DNA from 2 places in the Streptomyces sp. NPDC050439 genome. Region 2 is predicted to be linked to the other one. Evidence: riboswitches for the same ligand, from Rfam matches in the RefSeq annotation. Region 2 holds a riboswitch; the other holds the start of a gene.
The links. Region 2 has a riboswitch for glycine ahead of gcvP (aminomethyl-transferring glycine dehydrogenase). Riboswitches for the same ligand answer to the same signal wherever they lie in the genome.

Region 1: another riboswitch for glycine. It lies ahead of gcvT (glycine cleavage system aminomethyltransferase GcvT); the one in region 2 lies ahead of gcvP (aminomethyl-transferring glycine dehydrogenase).

The regions. Positions count from the first base shown of each region.
Region 1 covers NZ_JBFAJT010000011.1:43,592-53,395, reverse strand. The annotation lists gene AB0I66_RS36800 (ABC transporter ATP-binding protein) at 1-312, opposite strand, end outside; gene AB0I66_RS36795 (ABC transporter permease) at 309-1,310, opposite strand; gene AB0I66_RS36790 (ABC transporter substrate-binding protein) at 1,433-3,202, opposite strand; gene AB0I66_RS36785 (ABC transporter permease) at 3,304-4,308, opposite strand; gene AB0I66_RS36780 (enhanced serine sensitivity protein SseB C-terminal domain-containing protein) at 4,662-5,435, opposite strand; gene AB0I66_RS36775 (enhanced serine sensitivity protein SseB) at 5,561-6,364, opposite strand; gene AB0I66_RS36770 (AAA family ATPase) at 6,426-7,100, opposite strand; glycine riboswitch at 7,254-7,359, shown strand; gene gcvT (glycine cleavage system aminomethyltransferase GcvT) at 7,507-8,640, shown strand; gene gcvH (glycine cleavage system protein GcvH) at 8,699-9,076, shown strand; gene glyA (serine hydroxymethyltransferase) at 9,107-9,804, shown strand, end outside.
Region 2 covers NZ_JBFAJT010000018.1:7,622-17,425, reverse strand. The annotation lists gene AB0I66_RS42515 (substrate-binding and VWA domain-containing protein) at 1-223, shown strand, start outside; gene AB0I66_RS42510 (glutamate--cysteine ligase) at 241-1,758, opposite strand; gene AB0I66_RS42505 (hypothetical protein) at 2,242-2,826, shown strand; gene AB0I66_RS42500 (DUF5999 family protein) at 3,132-3,323, shown strand; gene gcvP (aminomethyl-transferring glycine dehydrogenase) at 3,422-6,307, opposite strand; glycine riboswitch at 6,505-6,602, opposite strand; gene AB0I66_RS42490 (PRC-barrel domain-containing protein) at 6,747-7,127, shown strand; gene AB0I66_RS42485 (DNA polymerase IV) at 7,150-8,571, opposite strand; gene AB0I66_RS42480 (MerR family transcriptional regulator) at 8,609-9,244, opposite strand; gene AB0I66_RS42475 (bifunctional nuclease family protein) at 9,414-9,804, opposite strand, start outside.

The DNA of each region.
Region 1 (9,804 bases), on a different contig from region 2:
CGCGCTGAGCAGCTCCGTGCCGTTCAGCCAGATCTCGCCGGACAGCTGCGGCTTGCGGCTGCCGTACTGCCCGGCGGTGTGCAGGCCGAGGATGCCCAGCGAGGTGACCGACTTGCCGGAGCCGGACTCGCCGACGATGCCGAGGGTCTTGCCCTTCTCCAGCTTGAAGCTGAGCCCGTCGACGGACTTGACCAGGCCGTCGTCGGTCGGGAAGTGCACCTTGAGGTCGCGCACCTCGAGGAAGGCGGTGGGAGCGACCGAATCGGCGACGGGTTCTCCGACCGCCGCTCCGGTCTTGTGCAGTTCGGTCATCCCAGCCTCACTCGCGGGTCGATGACGGCGTACAGAAGGTCGACGACGAGGTTGGCGAGGGCGATCGCGAGCGATGCGCACAAGGTGACGCCGAGGATCACCGGCAGGTCCTTGTTGCTGATGGCCTTGACCGCCTCGAGGCCGAGCCCCGGCAGGTTGAAGGTGGACTCGGTGAGCACGGCGCCGCCGAGGAGCACACCGAGGTCGAGGCCGAAGACGGTGAGGATCGGCGTCATGGCGGAGCGCAGCGCGTGCCGCCTGATGACGACGGACTCGCCGAGCCCCTTGGCGCGCGCGGTGCGGATGTAGTCCTCACCGAGCACTTCCAGCATGGTGGCGCGGGTGAGTCGCGCGTACATGGCGGCGTTCAGGAACGCCAGCACGATCCACGGAAGGATCAGCGTCTCGAACCAGATGTTGATCGGGTCTTCCGTGGTGAGGGTGTCCTCGATCTCCACCCAGCCGAGGGTGTGGACGAAGAGCCCCATCGCGATCATGCCGGTGAAGAAGATCGGCAGCGAGACGCCGGCGAGGGCGGTGATCATCGCCGTGCGGTCCCAGATGGTGCCGCGCTTGAGCGCGGAGAGCACACCGGTGGCGACACCGGCGACCAGCCACAGCACACACGCGCCGGCGGCGAGCGCGGCGGTGACGGGCAGGGCGTCCTTGAGGGTCTCCCAGACGGGCGCCTCGGTACGGAACGAGTACCCGAAGCAGGGGGCGGGACAGTGCGTCACGTCGGCCCCGTTGGCGTAGTCACGCCCCATCGGGATGCCCTTGACGAAGTCCCAGAACTGGACGAGCAGAGGGTCGTCGAGACCCAGTTTGATCCGGATGCCCGCGAGCTGCTCGGCACCGGACGACTTCCCGGCGAAGAGGACGGCGATGTCCTGTCCCGCCCACTTGGGCAGCATGAAGAAGACGGTGAAGGTCGCGAGCAGTACGACCAGCACCATGACGACGACGGCGATCAGGCGCCGGATGAGATAAGCAAGCACTGTGCGCGGCCCGGCGGCGGCCGGGGCCCCCTTGTGAGGGGCCCCGGCCACCGCCCGAGGCCATCACCTGCCCTTCGGACTGGCGGGATTCGGCGGTGGGACTGCCTTGTTGCGGGCGGGGACTACTTCTTGTCGTTCACACCGAGCGACACGTAGTCGTAGCGACCGCTGTACGCGGCGGACGAGTAGACGTTGGTCGCCCGCGAGGAACGCCAGCTGATGTTCTTCTCGTAGATGAAGGGCATCCAGTAGGCCTTGTCGACGATCTCGTGGGCCAGGTCGGTGTAGATCTGACCGGCCTTGTCGGGGTCGACGGTGCCGATCGCGTCGTCGAAGAACTTGTCGATCTTCGGCTCGTCGATCTGCGACTCGTTGTAGTTGCCGTTCTCGTTGATGAAACGGCTGTCGAACAGCGGCTGGGCGTAGCCCTGGCCGGTCGGGAAGTCAGGACCCCAGCCCGCCATCGTCATGCCGATGCCGCGCTTCTTCACGACCGAGGGGGAACCGGTGATGCTGGAGGAGTCGGCGCCGTCGATCTGGTCGACATCGGCGTTGATGTTGACCTTCTTCAGCTGCTCCTGGAGCGCCGTGGCGGCGTCCACCTCGCCCGGCTGGTTGGTGCGCGCCGAGATCTTGGTCGAGAAGCCGTCCGGCTTGCCGCACTTCTTGAGCTCGGCCTTCGCCTTGGCGGCGTCCGGCTTGCCCTTGCGCTCCTTGATGCCGTACGGGTCGTAGTCGTCGTGACCCTTGATCGACTTCGGGAAGACGTTGGTGGCGATCTCACCGGCGGCGACCTCGCCACCACGGGTCTTCTGCAGGCTCGCGAAGTCCGTGGCGTAGAAGACGGCCTTGCGGCAGGCCTCGTTGTCGAACGGCTTCGTCTTGGTCACCAGGGCGACGTAACGGACGAAGTCCGTCTGCATGTTGTCGACGTTGCCCTTGTGGTCCTGAATGGCGGTGGTACGACCCGACTGGGTCATGCCCGTGCCATTCATGTCGATGTCGTAGTCGCCTTCCATCAGGCGCTTGTCGTTCTCTTCAAGGTTCGCCGAGATGGTGACCTGGATCTTGTCCGGCAGCGCGGGACGGACCGGGTCGGACGACTTCTTCCAGTTCTTGTTGCGGACCAGCGTGATGCTCTTGCCCGCGCTGTAGTTCTGGAACTTGTACGGGCCGGAGGAGAACGGGCGCTGGGTGTACTTGGCGCCGGTGTCCTCGGACTGCTTCACCGGGGTGCCCGACGGCATCGCGAGCATCTGCTCGAAGTCGCCGTTCTTCTTGGGCAGCTTGAAGATGATGGTGTTGTCGTCCGGCGTCTCGATCGCCTTCAGACCGAGCTTGTCCTTCGACTTGTCCTCGTAGGGGCCCTTGTACTCGCCCTTGGGGTCAAGCGTGGACTTCAGGTAACCGGGGCCACCGGTGATGACCTTGGTCGCCCAGATGCGCTCGATGCCGTACTTGATGTCCTTGGAGGTCAGCTTCGAGCCGTCCTCCCAGGTGAGACCGTCACGCAGCTTGTACGTGTAGGTCTTGCCGTCCGAGCTGATCTTCGCCGTGTCCTCGGCGAGGTCCGGGACGAGCTTGTTGGACGCGGCACCCGGCTTGGTGTCGTACGTGATCAGCGTGCGGGTGTAGAACCGCATGAAGTCCCACGTCATGCCGTAGTAGGCACGCTGCGGGTCGGCCGAGTCCAGGTCCTGCTTGGCGATGAACTTGAGCGTTCCGCCCGTCTTCTTCGACGCGTTCGCGACCTTGCCGATGGCGGCGTTGTAGCCGGCGCCCTTGCTGTCGTCGTCGTCGCTGCCGCCGCCGCACGCCGTGGTGGTCACCAGCGCCGCCACGACGAGGGCCGCGCCTGCGGTCAACCGTCGTTTAGAGGAACCTGTGGGCATTTCTCGCATCCTCCGAGATTCGCGGTCCTTGGCTTTGACTGCCTTGGAACCATGGGAAGAGCCACCTGACGCTGCGGCAGGGGCAAGCCATTTGGAGCTGTTCAACGAGTTCCCTTGGGGTCCAGGGCATCGCGCAGCCCGTCACCGAAGAGGTTGAAGGCAAGCACGGTCACGAAGATCGCCAGGCCGGGGAAGACCATGAACATCGGATCGTGCTCGTACGTCGCCAGGGCGTCCCGGAGCATGCCGCCCCAGGAGGCGGTCGGCGGACGTACACCTGCGCCGAGGAAGCTGAGGGCCGCTTCGGTGAGGATGTTGGTGGGGATCATGAGCGTCGCGTACACGGTGATCGGCGCGATCAGGTTCGGCAGCAACTCACGGAAGAGGATGTGCCGTTGGCCGCCGCCGAGGCTGCGGGCCGCTTCCACGTACTCGCGTTCGCGCAGGCTGAGGGTCTGACCTCGGACGATGCGCCCGACGTAGGGCCAGCCGAAGAAGCCGATCACCAGGATCAGCACGGCGATGCGGACGCCGCTGCCGGTGAGACCGAGCAGGTCGTCGGGGAGGACCGAGACCAGGGAGATCACGAAGAGCAGCTGCGGGAAGGCGAGCAGCACGTCCATGACCCGGCTGATCAGCGCGTCGACCCAGCCGCCGAAGTAACCGGCGATGATGCCGAAGAACGTGCCGAGCACCACGGCCACCACAGCGGCGAGGAACGCCACCAGGAGCGAGATGCGGGCTCCGTAGACGATGCGGCTGAAGACGTCGCGGCCCTTGTTGGGCTCCACTCCGAAGAGGAAGTCCCAACTCATCCCGCCGAACGCGCCCTTGGGCAGGTTCGTCAGGTCTTCCAGCTCATCCTGATGGAACTCGTTGGGCGGGTGGCCCAGCAGGGAGACGATCAGGGGTGCGAAGACGGCGACGAAGACCAGGACGAGCACGGTGATGCCGCCGGCCAGCGCGACCTTGTCCCGCTTCAGGCGGTTCCAGGCGATCTGCTTGAGGGACCGCCCCTCGACCTTCCTCACCCCTGCATCAGCTGCGGGAGCGACGTCCGCCGTCGGGTCCGCGTCCGCAGGTGTGTCATGCAATGGTGCCGTCATCGTGGCAGGGACCCCTCTCAACCGGTGGTGACCGGCCCGCACTTGCCGCTGTAGCGACGTGATCAGTCCGTCGTACACAGGGGCGAAGCGCCCCACTTGCGGGAGTCTTCATCGGGGTTGCGATCTGTTACCAGCCTTGTCGGGGAAAGGATGCTCAACCGTGATGCTGTTCGAGGTGTTCCGTTATCCGGACGCAGGTGAACGAGGGGCGAACACGGGGCAGTTGGGTCGCAAGGCGCCACGGGGGCCCATAGCCCCCCTCCGCCATCAGAACGGACATCCTGACAGTCGGGGCAGGTATACGAGCCGCGGTGGCCGGTTCCAGGCCCTGCCGGGGCGGGTCGCGGTCCGCCTCAGTACTGCGCGGGGTAGCCGTAACCGCCCGCGGGCGCCGGGGCGGGCTGGGCCTCGCGGTCGTAGAACGGGCGGGCGTTGGCGCGCAGCCACATGGCCACCGGGTCGTACCCGTCGGACATCGCGACCGTCGACACGGGCAGGCCGTCGGGGACCGCGGCGATCGACTGCTGCATCATCGTGCGCACCCCGTCGACCGACGCCGGGGCGGTGTCGTACACATCGAGGCCGATGGCCAGATACGGGGCGCCGAGCGCGGGCTGCACCCAGGCGCGGCGCAGCGAGCGGACCGCGGGCGTGCGGTGGGCGTTCTGCGTGAGCAGGGCGTAGAACTGGGGGATCTCGATGGCCGGCTCGGTGAGCCTGAGCGGCCCCGCGGGCAGCAGGTCGAGGCCCGACGCGATGCGCCGCAGGTCGAGCCAGGGGATGCCGACACCGCCGCCGGGCGCGTGCGGGTTGAGCCAGAGGCCGTAGTGGTCGGGGAAGAGGGTGCGGGAGATGTCGAGGCCGCCCACCACCTCGTACGAACGGTTCCAGCCGCTGGCGGAGAGCTCCTGGGCCGAGGTCACGCACGGCGCGTAACCGAGTCCCTCGACCTCCATGTTCCCGTACTGCGCGTCGGGGGATCCGGCCTGGCCGTGCCAGAGCAGCATCCACACCTGGTCGGCGGCGAGCGCCCGCAGGAGCGCCTCGTAGGCGTCATAGCGCCCCGGCGTCACCTGGCGCAGCATGTGCTCGACCTGCCCGGCCGCAGCCGTGCCCGACGCACTCACCCTTAACCGCCCCTTCGCGATGACCCGCTGACCCGGTGGAACTCCGGCTCATGAAACCAGCTTAAGCGGCGATCCTGACACCGACTTGACGTACGGCACCCTCACACACGTACCTGCACATGTCCTTACACATGACCGTGCTCGTGTCCCTGAGTCCGGCCGAAGAAGGTCCTGACGCGCTCGCGCATCCAGTCGGCGACCGGGTCCTGGGCCACGTCGAGCAGCACCAGGTTCACCGGCCAGGCCACCGGGGCCTGCCCCAGGGCCCGGCCCAGGGCCTCCATCGGGAGCTCGCGCGCGTTGCCCTCCCAGGAGGTCAGTTCGACGCCGACGAACAGCGAGGGGTCGCCGCCCTCGACGCTCGCCAGGCAGCGGCGGGCGCTCAGGACGACGCCGGTGGCCTCGAACTCGCGGGCGGCGGCGGACAGGAAGTCCACCGGGTCCTCCTGCCAGTCCGGTTCGAAGAGGCGTACGCGGCCGCCGGTCGCGGGGCCGTCCAGCGGGGTGCGCCCGGCGCGGCAGAGCTCGGCGACGGCGGGCGGCGGCAGCGGCACACCGACCGTGCCGTCCGGGTTGACCGCGATGCCCAGCTGCGGGGGCAGGCCGCGCGCGAACTCCACGGCGGGCGCCACCGTGCAGCCCATGTGCCCGCCGGTGGCCTGCCGGAACTGCTGCTCGGAGCTGAAGACGGGGACGTATGCCTGGCCGTCGATCTCCAGCGTGGGCAGGTCGAGGGTGCCGCTGTCCGGTGCCCCGCCGTTCGGCAGCGGGACCCAGAGGTGGCTGCGGCCGAGCACCTCGACGATGCGGGCCCCGGCGGACGCCTGGGGCGCGCCGGGGGTGCCCAGGGATGCCGCGAGCACCTCTTCGAGTTCGTTGCCCGGCCATCCTCCATAGGGATGGGCGTGCGCCTGCGCCGGAATGTCCATCTCTTCTAACCCCTGATCGGTCCCGCTCTGCCTGCGGCACGACCCTAACGCGGCGGGCGGCTCAGCCCTCGAAGCCGATCCCCCGCAGGACCCCGGCCGCCGTCCGGTCCAGGAGCACCGCCGAACCGCAGCCGCGCGGCAGGTCACCGCGCTCGGCGGCGCCGACGAGCCGGCCGACCGTCCTGCGGTGGCGCGCGAAGGCGTACCGCGACACGCCGCGCCCGCGCGCGAGCTGCCCCTCTATGGCGGTGTCCGGCGGCACGTCGAGCAGCAGCAGGTGCAGGGTCGTGCCGCGCCGCGCCGCCTCGCGGGCCAGCCAGCGGCGCACCCAGGCCTGGGTGCCGCAGTCGTGCACCACGACGCCCTCGCCGGAGCGCAGGGCTCTGCGCAGGCCCGCGTAGTGCGCGATGCGGACCAGCGGGCGGTACACCGCGTACGGCAGGAGGCCCGGCATGCGCCGGGCCCAGCGGTCGCGGGTGTCCTGCGAGTCGATGCGCGGGCCCGCGACGGCCCTGCGCATCAGCGTGGACTTGCCGCTGCCCGGCAGGCCGGAGACCACGATCAGGTCGCCCTCGCCGAACGTGAGGCGGTAGGGGCTGTGGCCCGTCCGCTGCCGCAGGTCGCGGACGACGGCCGCCGGCAGGGGGCCGCAGCTCTCCCTGGTGGGGGCGGCGGCCTGTTTGGGCAGGGCCACCCCTGTGTTGGTCGCGTAGACGCTCGTCCTGCGCACCGTGATCGGCCTCCCCTTAGCGGTCACGTACCTGCTTCCCGCAGCTTCCCCGGCAAGTGTAAAGAGAAGGTAATGCGGCACAACAGCATTACTGGACTGGCACTGCCCTGTGACGCAGGCGCGTGCAATGATGTGCGCGCAAACTCCATACAGGCCGTTTGAATCCGCGCGGGAGAGTTCCCGGTGGCCGTCACATGACGCACCGGGGCGCCGAAGGAGCAAGTCCCTCCCTTGAATCTCTCAGGCCCCGTACCGCGCGGGCGAGGCACATCTGAAAAGCGGGCCGCCTGCGCGGCTCCACCCAAGGTGCAAGTCATGACCCCCATACGTACGGGTCGTGGTGAACCTCTCAGGTTCCGATGACAGATGGGGAGGATCGACCTCGCCCGTCATGCCCCTGGGAGTTCCACGAATGAGTACTGCCCCCCGTCTGACCGCACTCGATGCCGTGCATCGTGCGCTCGGCGCGACCATGACCGACTTCGCGGGCTGGGACATGCCGCTGCGGTACGCGAGCGAGCGCGACGAGCACAACGCCGTGCGCACCAAGGCCGGTCTCTTCGACCTCTCCCACATGGGCGAGATCACGGTCTCGGGGCCCGAGGCCGTGGACCTCCTGAACTTCGCGCTCGTCGGCAACATCGGCTCCATCGGTGTCGGCCGCGCCCGCTACACGATGATCTGTGCCGAGGACGGCGGCATCCTGGACGACCTGATCGTCTACCGGCTCGGCGAGCCCGAGGCCCCCGAGTACATGGTGGTGGCCAACGCCTCGAACGCCCAGGTGGTGCTCGACGCGCTGACCGCCCGCGCCGAGGGCTTCGACGCCGAGGTCCGCGACGACCGTGACGCGTACGCCCTGCTCGCCGTCCAGGGTCCCGAGTCCCCCGGCATCCTGAAGTCACTCACGGACGCCGACCTGGACGGCCTGAAGTACTACGCGGGCCTGCCCGGCACGGTCGCGGGCGTGCCCGCGCTGATCGCCCGCACGGGCTACACCGGCGAGGACGGCTTCGAGCTCTTCGTCGCACCCGGCGACGCCGAGAAGCTGTGGGGCGCGCTCATGGAGGCGGGCGAGCCCGCGGGCCTGGTCCCCGCCGGGCTCTCCTGCCGCGACACGCTGCGCCTGGAGGCGGGCATGCCGCTGTACGGGCACGAGCTGACCGCGGAGCTGACGCCCTTCGACGCGGGCCTCGGCCGGGTCGTCAAGTTCGAGAAGACCTCGCAGTCCGACACCTTCGTGGGGCGCGCGGCGCTCACGGCGGCCGCCGAGCGCGCCGAGGCCGCTCCCCCGCGCAAGCTGGTCGGTCTGGTCGCCGAGGGCCGCCGGGTCCCGCGCGCGGGTTTCTCCGTGGTCGCCGACGGCAAGGTCATCGGCGAGGTCACCTCGGGTGCCCCGTCCCCGACCCTTGGCAAGCCGATCGCCATCGCGTACGTCGACGCGGCGCACGCCACCCCCGGCAGCGAGGGTGTCGGAGTGGACATCCGGGGCACGCACGAGCCGTACGAGGTCGTGGCGCTGCCGTTCTACAAGCGCCAGAAGTGACACCCCGCACAACAGCCTCGTCCATCAGCACTCCCCCGCGTACAGGAGAATTCAGGTCATGAGCAACCCCCAGCAGCTGCGTTACAGCAAGGAGCACGAGTGGCTCTCGGCCCCCGTGGACGGTGTGGCGACGGTCGGCATCACCGAGCACGCGGCCAACGCGCTCGGTGACGTCGTCTACGCCGACCTGCCCGAGGCCGGTGCCGCGGTGACCGCGGGCGAGACGTGCGGCGAGCTCGAGTCGACCAAGTCGGTCAGCGACCTGTACTCGCCGGTGACCGGTGAGGTCGTCGAGTCGAACCAGGACGTCGTGGACGACCCTTCGCTGGTCAACTCCGCCCCGTTCGAGGGTGGTTGGCTCTTCAAGGTACGGATCACGGAGGAGCCGAAGGACCTGCTCTCCGCGGACGAGTACACCGAGTTCTCCGGCAGCTGAAGCCCCCCGAAGACCCTTAGGGACCACCTGATGTCGCTTCTCAACACCCCTCTCCACGAGCTGGACCCGGACGTCGCCGCCGCCGTCGACGCCGAGCTCCACCGTCAGCAGTCCACCCTGGAAATGATCGCCTCGGAGAACTTCGCTCCGGTCGCCGTCATGGAGGCCCAGGGCACGGTCCTCACCAACAAGTACGCCGAGGGCTACCCCGGCCGCCGTTACTACGGCGGCTGCGAGCACGTCGACGTCACCGAGCAGATCGCGATCGACCGGATCAAGGACCTGTTCGGCGCCGAGTACGCCAACGTCCAGCCGCACTCCGGCGCCTCCGCCAACCAGGCCGCCCTCTTCGCGATCGCCAAGCCCGGCGACACGATCCTCGGCCTGGACCTGGCGCACGGCGGGCACCTCACCCACGGCATGCGCCTGAACTTCTCCGGCAAGCAGTTCAACGTGGTCGCGTACCACGTGGACGAGGCCGGTCTGGTCGACATGGCCGAGGTCGAGCGCCTGGCCAAGGAGAACAGCCCCAAGGTGATCATCGCGGGCTGGTCCGCCTACCCGCGTCAGCTGGACTTCGCGGAGTTCCGCCGGATCGCCGACGAGGTCGGCGCGAAGCTGTGGGTCGACATGGCGCACTTCGCCGGTCTCGTCGCCGCCGGTCTGCACCCGAACCCGGTGCCGTACGCGGACGTGGTCACCTCCACCACGCACAAGACCCTCGGCGG
Region 2 (9,804 bases):
CGGCTCCATCGCGCGCAGCAACCTCATCGCGCAGCTGGAGGACCTCTCCGACCCCAAGCGCCCGGTGCCACTCATCGCCATCGCGGTCGGTCCGAACGCGGACAAGGAGGAGGTCGTGCAGATCGCGGAGGCGACCGGTGGATCGGGCCACCAGGTCGACGACCCGGCGCAGATCCACGCGGTCATCCTCAAGGCCATCATGGAGGCGGGCAGCCACGGCTGAGCCCGCCCCCGTCCTCCTCAGCTCAGGACCGCCGGCGCCGGCAGCCCCACCGGCCAGGTGTGCACCGGGTCGCCCGCGTGCATCAGCTCGGCGTAGCGCCGGGTGGTCGCGGCGAGGGCGGCCTCGCGTTCGAGCCCGGTCTCCAGGGCCTGGTGGTAGGTCGCCGCCTGCCAGGACGCCCCGTTCACCCGGCGCCTGCACCGCTCCTCGATGACCCCGAGGTAGAAGTCCCGGTCGGCGGGCTCCACGCCCCACGCGTCGAGCCCGGCCGCGGCCAGCGGCAGCAGCTCGTCGCGTACGAGGGCGACCGCGGGCACCTCCACGAGCCCGCCCGACCTGCCCCGCCGCGGCCACTGAAGGCGGGCCTCGATGCCGTCGCGGCACGCGGTGTCGAAGTTGCGGGCGGCGGCGTCGAAGGGCAGCCGGTTCCACACGGGCCGGGGTTCCTCGGCGAGGGCGCGTACGACGCCGTAGTAGAAGGCGGCGTTGGCGATGACGTCGGTGACGGTGGGGCCGGCGGGCAGGACGCGGTTCTCCACCCGCAGGTGCGGGACGCCGCCCGCGATGCCGTACACGGGGCGGTTCCAGCGGTACACGGTCCCGTTGTGCAGGACGAGTTCGGCGAGCTGCGGCACCCGGCCGTCGTCGAGCACCGCCAGCGGGTCCTCGTCGTCCACGAGGGGAAGCAGCGCGGGAAAGTAGCGCAGGTTCTCCTCGAAGAGCTCGTACGCGTCGCTGATCCAGCGCTCGCCGAACCAGGTCCGCGGCCGCACGCCCTGCGCCTGGAGTTCGGGCGGGCGGGTGTCGGTGGACTGCAGGAACAGCGGGGGCCGCGACTCGCGCCACAGCTCACGGCCGAACAGGAACGGCGCGTTGGCGCCGACGGCGACCTGCGCGGCGGCCACGGCCTGGGCCGCGTTCCATACATCGGCGAACCTGCCCGGGGTGACCTGGAGGTGCAGCTGCACCGAGGTGCACGCCGCTTCGGGCGCGATCGACGCGGACGTACAGGTGAGCCGCTCCACGCCCTGGATGTCCAGGACGAACTCCTCGCCGCGCGCGGCGACGATCTGGTCGTTGAGCAGCGCGTAGCGGTCGACGTCGGAGAGGTTTCCCGAGACCAGGTCGTGGTGTGCGAGGGTCGGCAAAATGCCGATCATCACGATCCCGGCGTTCACCTCGTTGGCTTTTCGGTGCGCATAGGCGAGGCCGGTGCGCAACTCCTCGGCAAGGCGGTCGAGAACACGTCCGCCCAATCGGTGCGGCGCGATATTGACTTCAAGATTGAACATTCCGAGTTCCGTCTGGAAGTCCCGGCTGGCGATCCGTTCGAGAACTTCGGCATTCAGCATTCTCGGCATGCCGTCGGGCCCCGCGAGATTCAGTTCGATCTCGACGCCCATCAGATTCTTGGGCCGGTCGAACCGCTCCTCGTCCAGGAGCCTCCGCAGTCCCGTCAGGCACTCCTTGAGCTTGTTTCTGTACCGGCGCCGCTCGGCCAGATCAAACGATCCTGCTACGACCTTCTCCCCCATCGAAGCGTCCCCTCCTCGGATGGGCAGCCAATGATCCGGCCGCTGTGTCTCGGTGGATGATGCCCTGCAATGTGATCGATAACGCCCCGCACATGCCCCTGGCCCAGTACGCTTGACGCCAAGTCCGGGCGGCACATTCACCGGGCATGGGGTGCGCCGGGGAATCCTCGCACCGACGCCTGGTGAAAAACACCGACGAGAATCGGCCGACCGCTTCGGGGAAGGCGTCCGAGGTCAAACGTCCGGACTCTTCCAGAATCGGGTTAAAGCCCGCAAAATGGCGACCGGATAACGCCTTGCAGGCAATATCGGGTGCGGTTAGACGAAACACTGCCTGAACACGTGTCGTATAAACTCCGCGAACGAGGCAGAGAGTTGGCGCTCGCGGTCCCCAGCCCCCGCCCCTCTGGCCCCGGAGCAGACAGCGACGTCCGCACCTGTCCTCGTTCCACCGTGCCTGTCGAATGAGAGAGGCGACCCATCATGCCGCTGCAAGTCCCCCCGGCTCCCGCGCCCGCCCTGCGCAGCGTCCTCGCGGCACTAGGTTCACCCACCGCCGTACGCGAAGCCCGCACCCCGTCCCTGCGTGCCGCGCAGGGACCCGTCAGCCCCGAACTCCCGTTGCCCGTCCACGTACTTGACCGGATCACCCCGTCGGGCACCGCGCCCACCCGGCTCGCGGGGTGGCGCTTCATGATCCGCGCGGGCGAACGGGCCGTCGCCGCGGCGGACACGATGCTGACGCCTGACGGGTGGACCTTCTCGCACTTCTTCGAAGGTCCGTACATAGCGTCCACGGAACGCGCCCTTCGTCATGCCGAAGCGATGCCAATGCCGTACCAACCACGACTGTTGTCCGTACCCGAGCTTTACATGCTGACACTCTGGTTGCACGGCGACTGCACAGCGGACGGCGCGGGCGGCCATCTCGCGCCCTCGGACGTCCTCGTGCCCCTCGCGCCCGCGCCTCCGGGCATCGCGGCGCACCACCCGCACCGCGCCGCGGAACTCCTGAAGGTCCTCACACACCGGATGACCCCGGCACCGCTGCTCGGCTCGCCCGCCTGACCTCGCCGTACGTCTCCGTGCCCCGCCGCCGTCCAGGCCGCGGGGCTCGGCGCGTGATGTGCCCATACGGACTAGCCCGGTATGACCACCCCGAACCACCCGAAGAGACAGTGCAGTTGGGCTGAACCGTCCGGGCGGGTGATACGTCATTAAGCAGTAAGAAGCGCTGCCGCTAAATCCCTGCGGATTGACGCCCGTAGGGCAACACTGGGAACGGACCGACTCAACGGGGGGCGGCCATGAACACCGCATCGAGCCGCAAGGCAGACGTCACAGCCATCACATCGCAGCGAAAGAACCCATCCATGTGCCAGCACCAACCACCGTGCCCGACAGCCGACTCCGCAGACCGGGAAGCCGCGCTCCTCATGGCGAGCCACCCGGAGCAGGGCTGGAGCCTGCTGTGCAACGGCGTCCTCCTCTTCGAGGACACCGGTGAGCTGCTGCCGGACGGCCAGATCATCGCCCCGCATCGACCGCTGGTGACCGCGGCCTGAAGCGACGGCAGCACGGCACGGACAACAAGGAAAACAAAGGGGCCGACCCGGAGAGACAAACCTCCGGACCGGCCCCCACGCATGTGCGGGACTCGATATCAGTCCTCGTACGCATCCAGCGGCGGGCAGGAGCAGACCAGATTCCGGTCGCCGTACGCCTGGTCGATGCGGCGCACCGGCGGCCAGTACTTGTCTGCGGCCACCACGCCGGCCGGGAACACGGCCTCCTCGCGGCTGTACGCGTGCTCCCACTCACCGCCGAGCGCCGCCGCGGTGTGCGGGGCGTTGCGCAGCGGGTTGTCATCGGCGGGCCAGTCGCCGCCGACCTTCTCGATCTCCGCGCGAATGCTGATCATCGCCTCGCAGAACCGGTCGATCTCGACCAGGTCCTCGCTCTCGGTCGGCTCGATCATCAGCGTTCCCGCGACCGGGAACGACATGGTCGGCGCGTGGAAGCCGTAGTCGATGAGCCGCTTGGCGATGTCGTCGACGCTGACACCGGTCGCCTTGCTCAGCGGGCGCAGATCGATGATGCACTCGTGCGCGACGAGCCCGCCGGGACCGGTGTAGAGCACCGGGTAGTGCGGCTCCAGACGCTTGGCGATGTAGTTCGCGGAGAGCACGGCGACCTGCGTGGCGCGCTTGAGTCCCTCACCGCCCATGAGGCGTACGTACGCCCAGGAGATCGGCAGGATGCCGGCCGAGCCCCACGGCGCGGCGGAGATCGGACCGACGCCGGTCTCGGGTCCCGCGGCGGGCTGCAGCGGGTGGTTGGGCAGGTACGGCGCGAGGTGCTCGCGCACGCCGACCGGGCCGACGCCGGGGCCGCCGCCGCCGTGCGGGATGCAGAAGGTCTTGTGCAGGTTCAGGTGCGAGACGTCGCCGCCGAACTTGCCGGGCTGGGCGAGACCCACCAGGGCGTTGAGGTTCGCCCCGTCGACGTACACCTGGCCGCCCGCCTCGTGCACCTGGGCGCAGATGTCGGCGACGTGCTCCTCGAAGACACCGTGCGTGGACGGGTAGGTGATCATGAGCACCGACAGCTCGTCGCGGTGCTTCTCGATCTTGGCGCGCAGGTCGTCTATGTCGATCTCGCCGTCGTCGCTGGTCTTGACGACGACGACCTTCATGCCGGCCATGACGGCGCTCGCGGCGTTGGTGCCGTGCGCGGAGGACGGGATGAGGCAGACGGTGCGCTGGTCGTCGCCGTTGGCGCGGTGGTAGCCGCGCACGGCGAGCAGTCCGGCGAGCTCGCCCTGCGAACCGGCGTTGGGCTGCAGCGAGACCTTGTCGTACCCGGTGACCTCGGCGAGCCGCTCCTCCAGCTCACGGATGAGCGTCAGATAGCCCTGCGCCTGCTGGGCAGGCGCGAAGGGGTGCAGCTGCCCGAACTCGGGCCAGGTGACCGGCTCCATCTCGGTGGTCGCGTTGAGCTTCATGGTGCAGGAGCCCAGCGGGATCATGCCGCGGTCGAGCGCGTAGTCGCGGTCGGCCAGCTTGCGCAGGTAACGCAGCATGGCGGTCTCGGAGCGGTACTGGTGGAAGACGGGGTGCGTGAGGTACTCGTCGCCGCGCAGCAGCGCCGCCGGGAGCGAGTCAGCGGTCTCGGCGTCGAGCGCCTCGATGTCGCCCTCGACCCCGAACGCACCCCAGATCGCCGTCAGTTGCTTGCGCGTGGTGGTCTCGTCGCAGGCCAGGGAGACGTGGTCGGCGTCGACCTGGTGGATGTTGACGCCACCCTCGCGGGCCGCGGCGACGAGCGCCTCGGCCTTTCCGGGCACCCGCACGGTCAGCGTGTCGAAGTACGCGCCGTGCACGACCTCGACGCCGCCCGCGGTGAGCCCCGCGGCGAGCACGGTCGCGTAGCGGTGGGTACGCCGTGCGATGGCCTTGAGGCCCTCGGGCCCGTGATAGACGGCGTACATTCCGGCCATCACGGCGAGCAGCACCTGAGCGGTACAGATGTTGCTGGTGGCCTTCTCGCGGCGGATGTGCTGCTCACGGGTCTGCAGCGCCAGCCGGTAGGCCTTGTTGCCGTCCGCGTCCACGGAGACACCGACGAGCCGCCCCGGCAGGCTGCGCGCGAACTTCTCGCGCACCGCCATGTAACCGGCGTGCGGACCGCCGAAGCCCATCGGGACGCCGAAGCGCTGCGTCGTGCCGACGGCGATGTCGGCGCCGAGCTCACCGGGCGAGGTGAGCAGCGTCAGGGCAAGCAGGTCGGCGGCGACGGAGACGACGGCACCGAGCTCGTGCGCCTGCTCGATGAGCGGCTTTATGTCACGTACGGCACCGGAGGCGCCGGGGTACTGGATCAGCACGCCGACGACACCGCGCTCGGCGACCTCGGCCGGGATGCCCTCGCTCAGATCGGCGACGACGACCTCGACACCGGTCGGCTCGGCGCGGGTCCGGATCACGGCGATGGTCTGCGGCAACGCGTCGGCGTCGACGAGGAAGACGCCGTCCTTGACCTTGCCCATGCGCCGCGAAAGGGCCATGGCCTCGGCCGCCGCGGTCCCCTCGTCAAGGAGCGACGCACCGGAGGTGGGCAGCCCCGTCAGCTCGGCGACGACGGTCTGGAAGTTGAGCAGCGCCTCAAGACGCCCCTGGGAGATCTCGGGCTGGTACGGCGTGTAAGCGGTGTACCACGCGGGGTTCTCCATCACGTTCCGCAGGATCACCGGCGGCGTGAAGGTCCCGTAGTAGCCGAGTCCGATCATGGAATCGAGGACCTGGTTACGGTCGGCGAGGGAGCGCAGCTCGGCGAGCACCTCGGCCTCGGAACGCGCGCCGGGCAGGTTCAGCGCCTCGGCGTTCTTGATCACATCCGGCACGGCGGCCGCGGTGAGCTCGTCGAGCGAGCCGTACCCGACCTGCGCGAGCATCTTGGCCCGTGCTTCCACATCGGGACCGATGTGCCGCTGCTCGAAGGGAATGCCCTGTTCGAGCTGGGAGAGCGGGATACGAGGTGTGGCGGTCATTGCGGAGGCCTCCTGGTCTGACGCGACCTGCGAGGGGCACCACGGCGCGGGTACCCGGACGGCCTCCCCCTCTGTCATCTCAACCTGAGAGTTTCACCGGTCCGTGCCCCAGGAGAGGCGCCGTACCGGCTTTCACCGTCGGTGAGGAAGGGGACCGGACGTGCCCGCCCGACGCCCGCCCTACTTTCCAGAGTGACCTCGTCCGTGCGGTACAGGGGCCTGAGAGATTCCGGGGAGGAGTTGCTCCTTCGGCGCCTCCGGAGTGTCAACCGGAGAGCTCTCCCGCACAGGGTCAGCAGCCAAGCGCCAGCCTACCAGCGAGGACCGTGACCGTTCCCTCGAGTGGCCACCTGCCCCGAAGTGCTCTTTCGTAGTGATTGCGAACGAACGAGGATGAGTTAAGCCCCACTTCGACAAGCCTCGACCAGTTGGAGGGCCCGTGCAGACCGACATCGATCCGCGCAATTTGATCGGCCGGAAGGCGTTCGACCGGAACGGGGCCAAGATCGGCACGATCGACGAGGTCTATCTCGACGACGCCACCGGCGCCCCGGAGTGGGCGGCCATACGCACGGGCCTGTTCAGCCGGGACACCTTCGTCCCCCTGGAACCGAGCGAGCTCAGGAACGACGGCACCCTGCACATCCCCTTCGAGCGCTCACTGATCAAGGACGCCCCGGATTTCGGTGTGGGCCGCCACCTCTCCCCCGAACAGGAACTGCAGCTCTACCACCACTACGGCCTGGACATCACGCCCCCGCCCTCCACATCACCGCCGGACAAGGACTTCGGCAACATCGCGGGGCAGGAGAACACCTGACACCCCCCTGACACCCCCGGCGTCACCGAGGCTCCACCGCCTCGGGGGCCGCCACCAGGGGCAACGGCTCGGCGGGCTCGAGCGCCGGGTCATCCGTACGGAACGTCCGCACCCGCCCCGGCACCGACGATTCCGGCGTCTCGAAGCGAACCGTGACCCGCCCCAGGCCACTGCCCTGCACCCACCCGTGCCCGTACTCGGCGTGCCGCACGTCGTGCCCGGCGGCCCACCGCCGCTCGGCGGGAACGGCCGGCTCCGTCACCGTCTCGGCCACGGCCTGTGCCGCGGCCTCCCCGGCCCGCTCCTCCTCGGCCTCCTGCTGCGTCTCCAGGGCCTGCGCGGCCTCCGCCCGGGCTTCGGCCTGAGCCTGGGCCTGCGCCTGCGCGAACAGGTCCTCCTGCGTGTAGTCCGCGAGCCCCGTGACGCCCACCCCGAGGAGCCGCACCCCTCCGGTGGTGTCCACGGCCTCCAGAAGCCGCGCGGCGGCCTCACGCACCACCCCGGGGTCGTCCGTGGGCCCACGCAGCGTCTCGGACCTCGTCAGCGTCGAGAAGTCGAACCGCCGCACCTTCAGGACGATGGTCCGCCCCGAGTGCCCGGCCGCCCGCAGCCGCTCCACACACCGCTCGGCGAGCCGCGCGACCTCGCCCCTGACCCGGACCCGGTCATGGATGTCCACGTCGTACGTGTCCTCGACACTGACCGACTTCGATTCCCGCTCCGCCACCACGGGCCGCTCGTCCCGCGCCAGCGCCATCGCGTACAGCGCGCTGCCGTGCGACTTCCCCAGGAGCCGTACGAGCTCGTCCTCGCCCGCCTCCGCGATCTCCCCCACCGTCGTGATCCCGCCCCGCCGCAGATGGTCCCCGGTGGCAGGACCGACGCCGGGCAGGGTCCGCACCGACATCGGGGCGAGCAGGTCCCGCTCGGTGCCCGGCACTATCAGCCGCAGCCCGTCGGGCTTGGCCTCCTCCGAGGCGATCTTCGCCAGCATCTTGGACGCGGCGAGCCCGACCGACCCCGCGAGCCCCGTCACCGCCTTGATGTCCGCGCGCAATCGCTCGCCCACCTCCAGCGCGGACGCCTGGTCGTCGGCCACCCCGCCCGCCTCCAGGTCGACGAAGGCCTCGTCCAGACTGAGCGGCTCCACCAGCGGCGACAGCTCCCGCAACAGCGTCATCACCTGGTCGCTGATCTCGCGGTAGAGCCCGAAGCGGGGCACGAGATAGGCGGCATTGGGCGCCAGGCGCCGCGCCTGCCCCATCGGCATCGCCGAGTGCACACCGAACTTCCGCGCCTCGTACGAGGCGGTGGCCACCACGCCCCGCGGTCCGAGCCCGCCCACGACCACGGCTTTCCCGCGCAGACTCGGCTTCGCGGCCTGCTCCGCGGACGCGTAGAAGGCATCCATGTCGAGGTGCAGGATCGTGGGCGCGGTTCTCACATCTCCGATGCTGCCTTACGCCACTGACAACGCGGCCTCACACGGCTCTGTTGCGCCGCCTCGCGAGCTCATCGGCGGGGTTCTGGCGCACCAGCGTCTCCCCGGTGTCGATCCGCTCCCCGTGCAACTGGGAGAGAGCCCCCTCCACGTCCCGCCACACGACACCCACGGCGATCCCGAAGATGCCCTGGCCGCCCTGGAGCAGGTCGTGGACCTCGTCGGGCGACGTGCACTCGTAGACCGTCGCGCCGTCGCTCATGAGCGTCATCCGCTCCAGGTCCTGGAAACCGCGGTCACGCAGATGCTGGACCGTGGTCCGGATGTTCTGCAGGGACACACCCGTGTCGAGGAAGCGCCGCACGATCTTCAGGACGACGACGTCCCGGAAGCTGTAGAGCCGCTGGGTCCCCGAACCGCCCGCGGACCGCACACTGGGCTCCACGAGGCCCGTACGGGCCCAGTAGTCGAGCTGTCGGTACGTGATCCCGGCGGCCGCGCACGCGGTCGGTCCCCGGTAACCGATCTGTTCCTGTTCGGACGGTCCGGACGTGGCGTCCCCGCTCCCCTGAACGCTCCCCTGAACCGCCATCGGCCTCTGCGGAGAGTGACCGGCCGTGCTGCTGTGAAGCGGATACGGCCCACCCATCGCCGTACCGTCGCCGCTGCTTCTCACGCCGACCTCCGTCCTTGACCTGCCTTCACGACGGTAGGCAGTCACCAGGGGCTCGTCAACGATCGCCACACTCGGCACGCCGAGTGATAATCACCCTAAGAGTGGTTTGCTGTCCCGTACCGCCGGGAAAGGCTAGCCGAATGGTCAGCAGGGCCCCGGAAACGACGGCCTACTGGCTGTTGGTGCCGAAGTCCTCGGGAGAGATCTGGTCGAGGAACTCGCGGAACTTCTCCACCTCGTCCTCCTGCTCGTCCGGGATGGCGATGCCCGCGTCGTCGAGGACACCGTCGCTGCCGTAGATCGGCGTTCCCGTACGGAGCGCGAGCGCTATGGCGTCGGACGGCCGGGCGCTCACCTCGACTCCACTGGCGAAGACCAGCTCCGCGTAGAAGACACCTTCCCGAAGGTCGGTGATGCGCACCTCGGTGAGCTCCTGACCCACCGCCTCCAGCACGTCCTTGAACAGGTCGTGGGTCAGCGGCCGTGCGGGCGCCATCCCCTGCTGTGCGAAGGCGATCGCGGTCGCCTCCCCTGGTCCGATCCAGATGGGGAGGTATCGA